DNA from 4 places in the Paenibacillus sp. Dod16 genome. Region 1 is predicted to be linked to each of the others. Evidence: predicted binding sites of a transcription regulator. Region 1 holds the regulator's gene; each other region holds the start of a gene.

What was found. Region 1 encodes Rex, which represses fermentation and respiration genes when NADH is low (regulators of the CRP and FNR family bind a similar motif). Its sites were predicted from a motif close to TTGTGAAATATTTCACAA; they were not measured.
Region 2: the regulator Rex is predicted to act here: its motif matches at 1,731-1,748, upstream of pflB (formate C-acetyltransferase).
Region 3: the regulator Rex is predicted to act here: its motif matches at 1,969-1,986, upstream of ACPV3A_RS06550 (nitrate/nitrite transporter).
Region 4: the regulator Rex is predicted to act here: its motif matches at 1,613-1,630, upstream of ACPV3A_RS27840 (L-lactate dehydrogenase).

What each region holds. Positions count from the first base shown of each region.
Region 1 is NZ_JBNDYG010000005.1:119,955-123,166, reverse strand. Features, by position in the region: gene dinG (ATP-dependent DNA helicase DinG) at 1-1,571, shown strand, start outside; gene ACPV3A_RS05270 (redox-sensing transcriptional repressor Rex) at 1,634-2,299, shown strand; gene ACPV3A_RS05265 (amidohydrolase) at 2,274-3,212, shown strand, end outside.
Region 2 is NZ_JBNDYG010000005.1:284,148-287,359, reverse strand. Features, by position in the region: gene adhE (bifunctional acetaldehyde-CoA/alcohol dehydrogenase) at 1-1,504, shown strand, start outside; gene pflB (formate C-acetyltransferase) at 1,823-3,212, shown strand, end outside.
Region 3 is NZ_JBNDYG010000005.1:373,018-376,229, forward strand. Features, by position in the region: gene ACPV3A_RS06545 (YwiC-like family protein) at 1-345, opposite strand, end outside; gene ACPV3A_RS06550 (nitrate/nitrite transporter) at 397-1,911, opposite strand; gene ACPV3A_RS06555 (response regulator transcription factor) at 2,078-2,725, opposite strand; partial or broken gene ACPV3A_RS06560 (sensor histidine kinase) at 2,722-3,212, opposite strand, start outside.
Region 4 is NZ_JBNDYG010000043.1:13,194-16,405, forward strand. Features, by position in the region: gene ACPV3A_RS27835 (LysE family transporter) at 1-442, shown strand, start outside; gene ACPV3A_RS27840 (L-lactate dehydrogenase) at 529-1,461, opposite strand; gene ACPV3A_RS27845 (thioredoxin family protein) at 1,711-2,265, opposite strand; gene ACPV3A_RS27850 (PLP-dependent aminotransferase family protein) at 2,613-3,212, shown strand, end outside.

The DNA of each region.
Region 1 (3,212 bases):
CGGGCATCGCGGATGTTGTCATTACGAACCATTCGAAGCTGTTCACCGACGTGAAAGCGAATCACCAGCTGCTTCCGAGTTATGAGCGTCTCGTCATCGATGAAGCGCATCATCTGGAGGACGTCGCGGGCAAGCACCTAGGCTTGCAGATGAAATATTTTTCGGTTGTCCATACGTTGACCCGTATGTACAAAGACAGCCGAAGCGGTCAGCTTCCGGCTCTTCGCCAGCTGCTGCAAGCGTCGTCCCATGAGAAGGCTGTTGAGTGGTCTTCCATCATCGACCGGATTTATCCGGATCTGATCACCGTCAAAGAGAATTGGGACCGGCTCAGCGATCAATTGTTCGGACTGCTTCCGGAGCGCGGAGACGCGACTCCGGGGGATGCCGGTCAATTCTCGCTTCGCTTATCGCCTCTGAAGAAGCCGAAGGATTGGAATTCGCTGGCCGAGCTGGAGCATCAAATTCATCTGGCGCTCGGCGATGTCGTTCGCAAGGGTGACAAGCTGATTGCCGAAATGAAGGAAGATCTGGATGATTACAGCGCGGACAGTCTGTTAACAGACCTATCGGGTCTATTTAAGGACCTGGCGGCACACCGCGAGGACCTGAGGACCTTCATGTCCCTGAACGATGAGGGCACGGTATACTGGATGGAGGCGAACGGCAACTTCCGCGGCAAATCGCTGCAGCTTTATGCGGTGCCTGTCGACGTCAGCACCCACTTAAAGGAATTGTTTTTTGACAAAAAACAAAGCGTGATCCTGACATCGGCGACCTTGTCGGTGGACAAATCGTTTCAGTTCATGATCGAGAACTTGGGTCTTCAGGAAGCGGCAGATAACGGCAACCTGAACACGGTCCTGCTGCCGTCCCCGTTTAATTACAGGGAGCAGGCTCTCCTTGTTGTGCCGCGCGATTTTCCGAGCTTGAAGGGCTCGGTCGGGGATGCACTCTTTGTGAATACACTTGTGCAATCATTGGCTGATACGGCCATCGCAACGCATGGTCGCATGCTTGTCCTGTTCACCTCGTACCGCATGCTGCGTCAGGTGCATGAGCCCTTGAAGGAGGCGCTGGGATCCAGCGATATTACGGTACTGGGACAAGGGATGGACGGAACCAGCCGTACCAAGTTAATCCGGAGATTCCAGGATAGCAGCGCTTCGGTTCTGCTTGGCACCAGCTCCTTCTGGGAAGGAGTAGATATACCCGGTGAGGCGCTCACCTGCCTTGCCATCGTCCGGCTGCCGTTCCAGCCGCCGAATCACCCTCTGGTCGAAGCCAAGAGCGAGCTTCTGCAGCAGCAGAAGAAGAACCCGTTCATGAAGCTTTCGGTTCCGCAAGCGGTCATTCGCTTCAAACAGGGATTTGGCCGACTGGTACGGACCGCGCAGGATAAGGGGATTGTCATCGTTTACGATACTCGGGTCATTGAATCCTATTACGGGAAGTATTTCTTATATTCCTTGCCTGGACCGAAGATGGAGCACATGCCGACAGAGGGGATCGTTCCCCGAATTTCGAAATGGCTGCAGGAAGAGGCAGGCATAGGGAACCAAGCTGAATAAAGTGAAACCATGAACGAGCACAAACAAATGTAGTTATTAACCTATTATTAGGGGGAGCATGCATGAAATCGGAAAAAATTTCGGAAGCCGTGGTCCGCAGATTACCTGTATACTTGCGCTATTTGAATGAGCTTCAGAAAAGGGAGGTCTCCACGGTTTCCTCCCAGGAACTGGGGCAGAAACTGGACCTCAATCCTGCTCAAATTCGTAAGGACCTAGCGTATTTCGGTGATTTTGGACGGAAAGGGATCGGATATGACGTATCTTATCTGATCGAGAAAATTCGCCAGATTCTAAAGCTGGACCAGAAGATCAATGTCGCATTGATTGGGGCCGGTAATCTTGGACATGCATTATCGAATTACAATGCATTTCTGAAGGACAATATGAAGATTGTGGCGGTTTTCGATTCGTATTCTCCCAAAGTTGGTATGAAAATTAACAATTTGGTCGTACAGCCGATGGAGGAACTGGAGAAGACGGTTCATGAGTACGGCATTCGTATCGGGATTATCACCGTTCCGGATTTTGAGGCGCAGAATGTAGCGAATCAACTTATCGCGGCAGGCATCGAGGCTATCCTGAATTTTGCGCCGACCATCCTGAAAGCTCCACCCCATATCCGTATCCATACGGCAGATTTTACTACGGATTTGCAGAGTTTGGCCTATTATTTGGATAACGGCAAGGAGGATGCAGCACATGACGACAACGAAGTGGATGGTTAAAAACGGAACGTTTGCGGTACTAGAGGAAGGCAGATCCGTGTTACACGGATATATGGTCGTGGAGAACGACCGGATCACTTACCTGGGTGAAGAAGAGCCGACTGTCCAAGAGGGAACAGAAATCATCGACGGAACCCATCTGTTTTTCCTGCCTGGATTGGTGAATACGCACGGACATGCGGCCATGTCGCTTCTTCGCGGGTATGGCGACGATCTGGCACTGCAAGTATGGCTTCAGGAAAAAATGTGGCCGATGGAAGCCAAATTCACGGCCGACGATGTATACTGGGGAACCTCGCTCTCCGTGCTGGAGATGATTAAAGGCGGAACCACGACATTTGTGGATATGTATGATCATATGGATCAGGTTGCAAAGGTAGTGGAGGACTCAGGCATGCGCGGCGTTCTGACGCGCGGTGTCATCGGATTATGTCCGCCTGAGGTGCAGCAGCAGAAGCTGGAAGAGGCGGTTGCATTCGCGAAAGACTGGCATGGTCAGGCTGACGGTAGAATTACGACGATGATCTCACCGCATGCACCCTATACGTGCCCGCCGGATTTCATCGAAAAATTCGTGCAAGCGTCACATGATTTGAATCTGCCTTTGCATACGCATATGTCCGAAACGGAAACGGAAGTAGCTCAGAACGTAAATGACTACGGACTTCGCCCTGTTGCCCATCTAGAGAAGCTTGGCATGTTCTCCCGTCCAACGCTGCTTGCGCATGCCGTCCATCTGACCGATGAAGAAATCGAAATTCTGGCCAAACATCAAGTTATGGTTTCGCATAATCCAGGCAGCAATTTGAAGCTTGCCAGCGGCATCGCTCGCGTGCCTGCACTGCTGAAAGCCGGGGTCACCGTGTCTTTGGGTACCGATGGACCTGCCAGCAATAATAATCTGGATATGTTT
Region 2 (3,212 bases), 160 kb from region 1:
AGAGATGGTTGCTTTTGGCGGCATGGGCCACTCGTCGGTAATCCATTCGCACAATGAGGACATCATCATGAAATTCTCGGATCGGATGAAAACCTGCCGTATCCTGGTGAATCAGCCATCTTCGCAAGGCGGTATCGGCGATATCTACAACACGAATCTGCCATCGCTGACGCTGGGCTGCGGTTCGTATGGACGTAATTCCACTTCGTCGAACGTGACGGCCGTCAATTTAATCAACGTGAAAAGGGTGAACCGCAGAACCGTGAATATGCAGTGGTTTAAAGTGCCGGACAAAATTTACTTTGAAAAAGGTTCGACGCAGTATCTTGCGAAAATGCCGGAAATCACCCGTGTCGCTATCGTTACCGACCCCATGATGGTGAAGCTGGGTTATGTGGAGCGGGTAGAGCACTATCTGCGTCAGCGCAGAGTGCCGGTAGCCATCGAAGTCTTCTCGGAGGTTGAGCCGGATCCTTCGACAACGACCGTAGAACGCGGAACGGAAATGCTTGCAAGATTCCAGCCGGACTGCATCATCGCCCTCGGCGGCGGATCGCCAATGGATGCAGCGAAAGCCATGTGGCTGTTCTATGAATATCCGGATACGGATTTTAACAATCTGAAGCAAAAATTCATGGATATCCGCAAGCGGGTCTATAAATATCCGAAGCTAGGACGGAAAGCGAAGTTCGTTGCCATTCCAACAACGTCGGGAACGGGCTCGGAAGTAACTTCGTTTGCCGTCATCACGGACAAAGGGCTGGGGAATACCAAGTACCCGCTGGCTGATTATGAACTGACACCGGATGTGGCGATTATCGATCCGGAATTCGTTTACACGCTGCCTAAAACGGCGGTAGCCGATACCGGCATGGATGTTCTGACACATGCAATTGAAGCCTACGTATCGGTGATGGCCAGCGATTATACGGATGGGCTTGCCATCAAGGCCATACAGCTGGTGTTCCAGTATCTTGAGCAGTCGGCGCTTACCGGCGACAAACTTGCCCGCGAAAAAATGCATAATGCTTCGACGCTTGCCGGCATGGCTTTTGCGAATGCGTTCCTTGGCATCAACCACAGTCTTGCGCATAAGTGGGGCGGACAGTATCATACGGCACACGGACGCACCAATGCGATCCTGATGCCTCACGTCATCCGTTACAACGCGAAGAAGCCAACGAAATTCGCTGCATGGCCTAAATACACCCACTTTGTGGCTGATGAGAGATATGCTGAAATCGCGCGGATTCTCGGACTGCCGGCAAGAACGACGGAAGAGGGCGTAAACAGTCTGATTGGCGCAATCCGGGAGCTGAACAGCAAGCTCGGGATCGAGGAATCGTTCCAGCAGATTGGCATCGACCCTAAAGATTTCGAGAAAAATGTTGAGCATTTGGCGGACCGGGCTTTTGAAGACCAGTGTACAACGAGCAATCCGAAGCTGCCGCTGGTAACGGAGCTCGCAGAAGTTTACCGCAACGCATTTTACGGCCGGTTCTAGACAAGATAGACTCTAAACGCTGATCGTGAAGATCCATGAAGATTTTGAGGTAAGGCATGCAAAACTAGACTCAGAGTGATAAAAGTCACGGGAAAAGATAAGTTTGTGATTATTATCACAGATACAGGAGATCAACAGGACTACAATAAAGATGTAGAAGGAAGCTGAATCTCAGATCTTTGATATAGAAGCTTGAAGGCACAAGGCGGGGTAGTGGCACCATTGATCGTGAAAATAATCACATTAAAGATCTGAGATAGATCAAGGTGTGGCCCCGCCTGTCCTTGCAAGCCCCAGCAAATCTAGGAGGGATTCAATATGTCGGTGATTGAAAAAGAAGCAGGCTGGAAAGGTTTTAAATCAGGTAAATGGACCAAGCGGATTGACGTTAATGATTTTATTGCAGAGAACATTACTCCCTATTATGGCTCTGATGAATTTTTGGCTGGACCCACGGATAACACCAAAGCGCTGTGGGATATCGTATCGGATTTAACCAAGAAGGAAAGGGAGAATGGCGGGGTTCTGGATGTGGATGTCCATACACCATCAACCATCACCTCCCATCAACCCGGCTATTTGGATAAGGATAAGGAACAGATTGTCGGCGTTCAGACCGACGAGCCGTTCAAACGCTCCATCCAACCTTTCGGCGGAATCCGGATGATGATTGATGCGTGCAACGCATACGGCTTTGAAATGCCGCAGGCGGTTGTGGACATCTTTAACGGCATACGCAAAACGCATAACCAAGGTGTGTTTGATGCCTATACTCCTGAGATGAGAGCAGCGCGCAAGGCCGGGATTATTACGGGTCTTCCCGATGCGTACGGCCGTGGACGTATCATCGGTGACTATCGCAGAGTATCGTTATACGGCGTGGACGCGCTGATCCAGGACAAATTGAGAGAACTCGCCGAGCTTGAAGTGGATGCGATGGATGAGCCGGTCATCCGTTTGCGGGAAGAATTGTCTGAACAAATGCGGGCGCTCAAGGAACTGAAGGAAATGGCGGCTATGCATGGTTATGACATTTCCAAACCTGCGAATACGGCGAAGGAAGCATTCCAGTGGCTGTATTTCGGTTACTTGGCCGCTATCAAGGAGCAGAATGGCGCTGCGATGTCTCTTGGCCGGGTATCCTCTTTCCTTGATATTTATATTCAACGGGATCTGGCTGAAGGCAAGCTGACGGAAGAAACAGCCCAGGAACTGGTCGACCATTTCGTAATGAAACTTCGGATCGTGAAATTCCTGCGTACACCGGATTATAACGAGCTGTTCAGCGGGGATCCGACGTGGGTGACGGAATCCATTGGGGGCATGTCGGTAAACGGTGAGACGAGAGTGACCAAGAACAGCTTTCGTTTCCTGCACACCCTGTACAATTTGGGACCTGCTCCGGAACCGAACTTGACGGTGCTATGGTCGGAGAAGCTGCCGGAAGCCTTCAAAAAATATTGTTCGAAAGTTTCGATCGAAACCAGCTCGATTCAATACGAGAACGATGATCTTATGCGCCCGATCTACGGAGACGATTACGGCATCGCCTGCTGCGTATCTGCAATGCGCATCGGAAAGCAGATGCAATTCTTCGGAGCCAGAGCAAACCTCGCCAAAGCGCTGCTCTATGCGATTAACGGCGGTAGAGATGAGAAATCCGGCGCCCAGGTTGGACCGGAATATCCGGCCATTACCGCGGAAGTTC
Region 3 (3,212 bases), 250 kb from region 1:
CGCACGCTCCGATTTCTGAAGGACATGCCAAACATTCACCATGATCAGGATGAGCAGCACAGGTGCAAACCAGAGCATCATCGGTTTGAAGACAAGCACCGGAATCAGAAACGCAATAGCGATAAGGGCATGAACGATCCCCCAGGATAACCATGTTTTACGTTGGGATGTTTTCTTTAAGGATTGCAGAAACGGATAGGATGCCATATATAAACCTAACCACGCCAAAAATAACGGAAGGTGCAGAAGCGCCGGCTTGGCTGCCGCCATTCCTATGATATAGGGTACGCTGACCATGGCCCAGCCACCATGCTCCCGGGGTATGACAAACCTCGTCTTTTTCATGTGTCTCTCCCTCTCCAATCCATAGACTCATACCCGGTACGATCCATATCTTCAGCCATTCGAACAACGGCCAGGCGGATGATAAGTAATATCGCTGAAGGTGCCCACATACTGAACGATGTCACCCGATTCGTCCTTTACCGCGTTAATCGTTAGCAGTTCCAAGTACTCTTCTCCGTTCTTCCTGCGGTTCCAAATCTCCCCCTGCCAGCTTCCATGTTCCATGATTTCAGACCACATCGCCTGATAAAACGCCGGTGTTTGTCTTCCGGATTTCAATACGCTCGGATTCTTGCCAAGTACTTCCTCCTCCGAATATCCCGTTAACTTCGTGAATGCCGGATTGACGGCATTGATCTTTCCGCTTCGATCCGTAACCAATATCCCTTGGCCGGTGGAGTTAAACACCTCGGATTGTACGGAGAGTTTGTCCTGATAGTACATCCATACCACAATAACAAAACTGGCAAGCGCAACCTGCGATAAAGCCATGAATCCAATGGAATACTGCCCTGTAGCCGAATGGATGAAGGAAAGCATCAGCGGCGGGAAGAATCCGCCAAGACCGCCCATCATGGACACGATACCGTTCACAATGCCGGCCTGCTTGTTGAAATAAAGGGGCACGAGTTTGAAAATAACCCCGTTTCCAAGCCCGGCACCAACGGCAATGGTTAAGCAGCCGGCCGTATACAAGCTAATGGACGGAGAGAATGCCAACAGGATGGCCGCAGCCGTGAGCCCTATGAATACGCCCATTAATAAGAACAGCGGTTTAAACTTATCTGCAAGCCAGCCGCCTACAGGACGTAATATTGTTGCTACCAAAATGAACCCTGCCGTCTGCATCCCGGCATCCACCTTCGCAAGCTCGAAATGGGTAACCAGAAAGTTCGGCAAGTACACCGTAAAGGCTACGAACGAACCGAATGTAATAAAATAAAAAAGAGAGAAAAACCACAATTTTTCATTTTTATATACACCCTTGATCTGTTCCATGATCGGTGTTTTCACTTTGATTTCTTTACGGTCGCCTAAGATTACATTTAGCACAACAAAGATCAACAGCAGAACCAAATACAGCTGGACGGTTTTGGACCATCCGATCTGAGTCGCGATGACCGGTGCAGCGAACGTGGTAATGGCGGTGCCGATGTTGCCCATTCCGTATATCCCATTTACGAGTCCGAGCTTCTCTTTCGCATAATATTTAGGCAGTGAGGTCACGCCGACCGAGAATACGGCCCCCCCGATCCCAAGGAACAAGCCGCCGATTACCAAATGCGTAAAGGAGGTAGCCGAGCTGATAAAATAAACCGGAAACAGCAGCAGGATAAAGCTGGCGATAAAAACAATTCGTGCTCCCACCACATTGGCGTAATAGCCGAGCGGAATCCGGAGGACCGAACCCAGCACCACCGGAATAGCCGTCAGAATAGCGAGGCGGTCGGCCGTAATGGAGATATCCTCGCGAATAAACGGCAAGAGCGCGGAGATGATGACCCATACCATAAAGCCAAGCACCAGATTCATTGTTTGCAGCGGAAGCTGCACCTTTTTGATCATTTCCATCACCTTTTCTAAAGCGTAATGAATGGCATATTGATCCCCAGCTCCTATTGTACGTGCACCTATTCACAATGCTAATAGGGAAGTTCCCTGAATCTCACCGGGGAACTTCCCTATTCCTTTAAGCAATGACCCTTTATTGCGCCCTGTTGTATAGGTAAGACTAAAAATCCAGCAATTTTTTCTTCAGCGCATATTCCACTAACTCCGGACGGCTTTTCAAATTCAGCTTTTCCATAATTTTGGCCTTGTGCGCCTCCACCGTCTTGACCGATACGAACAGTTTTTCTGCAATCTCCTTATTGCCATAGCCCTTGGCGATTAGAGGCAGGATCTCAATCTCCCTTTTGGACAGGCTGTTAAACGGATCCTGCTCCGCGCGCTCACTATCTTTCTTAATAAACTCCCGAACCAGGGAAGTCGCCATCTGGGGATGAATATAGGTCCCTCCCTTATGCACCATGCGGATGGCGGAGATTAATTCATCATCCGGCGCATTTTTGAGCACATAACCTGAAGCCCCGTTTTTTAAAACATGAAACAGGTAATCGTCATCATCATACATGGTTAGGATCAGAATTTTCGTTTCCGGAAATTCGCTGCTGATCTTGCCGGTCGCAATCAGCCCGCTTTCGCCGGGGGGCATGCTTAAATCCATCAACAGCACATTCGGCCGATGCTTCGCCACCATGGTGTAAGCCTCCATACCGTCTGCCGCCGTCGCGACAACCTCCATGTCTTCCTGGTAATTCAGAATCATGGAAAATCCGCTGCGGACCACGGCATGATCATCCGCAATCACAATTTTCACGTAACCCTCACCTCCGGCTTGTCGTCACCATTCGTAAGCGGAATGTTGAGCTGAACCGTCGTACCCTCACCGGGAGCGGACAGCAAAATAAACTGACCCCCGACGAGCTCCGCGCGTTCCCGCATCCCGTACAGCCCCAATCCGGTTCCCTTGGCTTCATCAATGACCATATTAAACCCAACTCCACGGTCACGAACGGTTAGCTGAAGGTAGCCGTTCACTTCGCATAATCGTACATGCACCTCGTCCGTTCCTGAATATTTCATGGCATTCAGCACCGCTTCCTGACATACCCGGTACACAACCGTTTCAATCTCGCTGCCGTAGCGGGCTGCCGCTAACTCCGCAGAGAACTCAACAAGCACTCCGTAATTCTTCCCGATCCATTTAAAATGGGAGCGGAATGCAGCCTCAAGCCCCAAATCATCCAATGAAGCAGGTCTGAGTTCAACGGATAAATGCCGGATATCATCCAGAAGCCGGGTTA
Region 4 (3,212 bases), on a different contig from region 1:
CATTATGCTGTTGTCCAGCTATTTCAATCTGGTATTATATCCATTCATCCCGAAGATCAGGTTTGTTATGAATATCATCGGATGCTTGTATCTGATCTATCTTGCCATAAAAATCATGCAGAGCAAGCCCCCTCATGCAGATGATAAGGCACGTGGATTCAATACCTTTTATTTCGGGTTCATCTTCCAGTTCATGAATCCGAAGGTTATTTTATACGGGATCACAGCTGTATCGACCTTCGTCATGCCGATCTCTACTTCCCATGCGGAGTTGATATCCTACTCGTTATTGCTCACGATTGTCGGCATTTGTGCCAACATGACCTGGGCGCTATTCGGTTCGCTGTTCCAGCATCTGTTATCCCGATATGAGCGCCCGTTTAATATATCGATGGGATTGCTTCTGCTTTACAGCGCCTTTTCTATTTATGCCACGAACTGATTTGCTAGCTACAACGTAATGTCATCGCTCCTCAGCCAAAAGAACAAGGCTTCCCGAATCACACATCCGGAAAGCCTTGCTTTGTATTACTCGAAAATGTTGGAGATCTGCTCTTTCAGTTTGTTAGCAGATGCATGAAATTGGGTTAGTTCCTCGTCATTAAACTCGAGATTCAGAATTTCCCGAACGCCTGTACGATCAACCACACAAGGTACGCCTAAGTATACATCAGACACACCGTGGTAGTCCGTGAGCAGCGTGGATACATTGAGAACGGAACCTTCGTTTTGCAAAATGGAGACGATGATCCGATCGAGTGCCAATGCGATTGCATAGGAGGTGGAACCCTTGGCGTTAATGATTTCATAAGCCGCATTCTTGGTGCGGTCGAAAATATCTTCCTTTTCACCGTCAGTCAGATCGATTCCGATCCCCGCGATGTTGGCAATGCTCCAGAGCGGCAATTCGGAATCACCGTGTTCCCCGACGATATGGGCGTGAATGCTGCGCGGATTAATGCCTTTGTTTTGACCAATCAAATACCGGAAACGGGCGCTATCCAGCAAGGTGCCGGAGCCGATCACGCGATTGACCGGGAAGCCGCTCTTCTTCAACGTGACGTAAGAGAGAATATCCACCGGATTCGTAGCCACAAGAATGATGCCGTGGTCATTGTATTTCACGATGTTTTGGATAATATCGTCAAATATCGCCGTATTTCGCTTCAATAAGTCAATTCGCGTCTCGCCGGGTCTTTGGTTGGAGCCTGCGGCAATGACAATGATGTCTGCATCCTTGCAATCGCTGTAATCTCCAGCCCACAGCTTGACGCCTCCGGCAAAGGGGAGGCCGTGATTCATATCCAAGGCTTCACCAAGCGCTTTGTCATGGTTCGCATCGATTAATACCAGTTCAGATACTCTTTCGCGTAAGAATAAGGTGTACGCAGTCGTTGCTCCCACAGCTCCTGTACCGATGATCACCACGCGGGACGGACGCTGAGCTTCATTTTTTGTCATAAGTGTTTCGCTCCCTTGTACTGAGTTAATGAAATTTGGTGAATGGTATACTTCTGATGAATTACCCTAATAAAAGGCTGCCGGAACAGTGAACCCCTAAGACTTCATCGATAGTAATGATAACATATTCAGGAAGATTTAAGCAGCGGGATTGTGATATATTTCATCCTGTGTGTTCATTTTTAACATTGACAATGTCAGAAACCACACCTTCATCAGGGGAGGGGATCACGCTTTTGCCAAACGCGGTTATAGGTTATTATCGTCAATTCTATCAGGTATAAACGAAGTAAGCAGTTGCCTTATTTCCTGAATCATGACCCTCTGATATTTATTACCGTCATGGTAGAGCTCTCCGATCTTTTTGTACGTTTGGTCCAGTTGTTCTTGATAGGATGCTGCTTGTTTATCGGGGTGGTTCCTCTTGAACTCATCCATGACGTTCTGGATATACGCCGGACGAGCGCCCCAAGTTCCGAGTACTTCCCCTGTGCTTGCATGGAGGAAGACAGCAATCGGCTGTGCGCGTCCGCCATCCGTTAGAAAAAGGTCCATTGTTTCCATATGATCTTCCATGATGAGCACGTCGGACGGGATTCGGCTATATTCCAATATTCTAAATAGGGCAGGAACATTCCATATGACATCCGGGCACCAATCCGTACAGAGAATCAGGCAGTGCAGATGGTTGAATGGGTTTGGCTCAGAAGTGAAGAATCCCTCAGTCTCTTTGTTCTCCCACTGAAAGCGATCATATACTTGTCTGAATAATTCCTTCGTATTTGGGATTCTGCTCAATTTCATTTCCCGAATCTTCATATTCTCCATGAATTGGAGAGGCGTTAAACCCTGGCCGATTTTATGTTGGAGATGGATAGGATAAGACATAGGATCATACGTCCTTTCATAACGTAATAGATTCATATTGAGATACATCCAATTTAACGTTAGCTTAAGACAAAACTGACCATACAGAAATGGTCAGTTTTTATCTGTTTATGAAAGTCAGATATACTGAAGGTTATGTTACCGAATGAAGCGATTCGTGAAATAGGATGCGCAACATGGGCTGAGTTTCATGTATAATTCATTAAACATACCTACCATGACGACAGTGAATTTTATTAATATAATGCCTGAGGTGGTCCCACTTGTTTGATATTCTTCTACCCGAGCAAAGCGAGTTCCCATTATACCAGCAGTTATATCTGCAAATTCGTGAGGGTATCCGTAATGGGGTCATTCCCGACGGACAACGATTGCCTTCCGTTCGTGCCCTTCAGCTTCAGCTCAATATAAGCAAAACGCCGATCGAGACGGCTTATCAAATGTTAACGTCTGAAGGGTACGTGATCAGCAAACCGAGGTCGGGGCTATATGTCATAAATCCATACAAGGAACTATCTCACCATCATCAACAGCAGACCCCCTCTATAACAACGATGTCAGTTATGCATTCCAACGGGCACTTGAATCAAGGAGTTATTGACTTTAATCCCACTCGATTAGATCAAGCGTCTTTTCCGGTACGCACCTGGAATAAAATGCTCAAGGAAGCGCTGGAACAGCATGTGAGTGAAATGGGAATGTATGGGGATCCGCAGGGCGAATACGGGCTTCGCACCGTGGTTTCGGAATATCTGCGAAATTCCAGAGGGGTTATTTCAACACCTGATCAAATTGTGATCGGCGCCGGCACGGCCTATAGCATGGGTCTGCTTACCAGAGTACTGCCAGGACTTAAGCACATT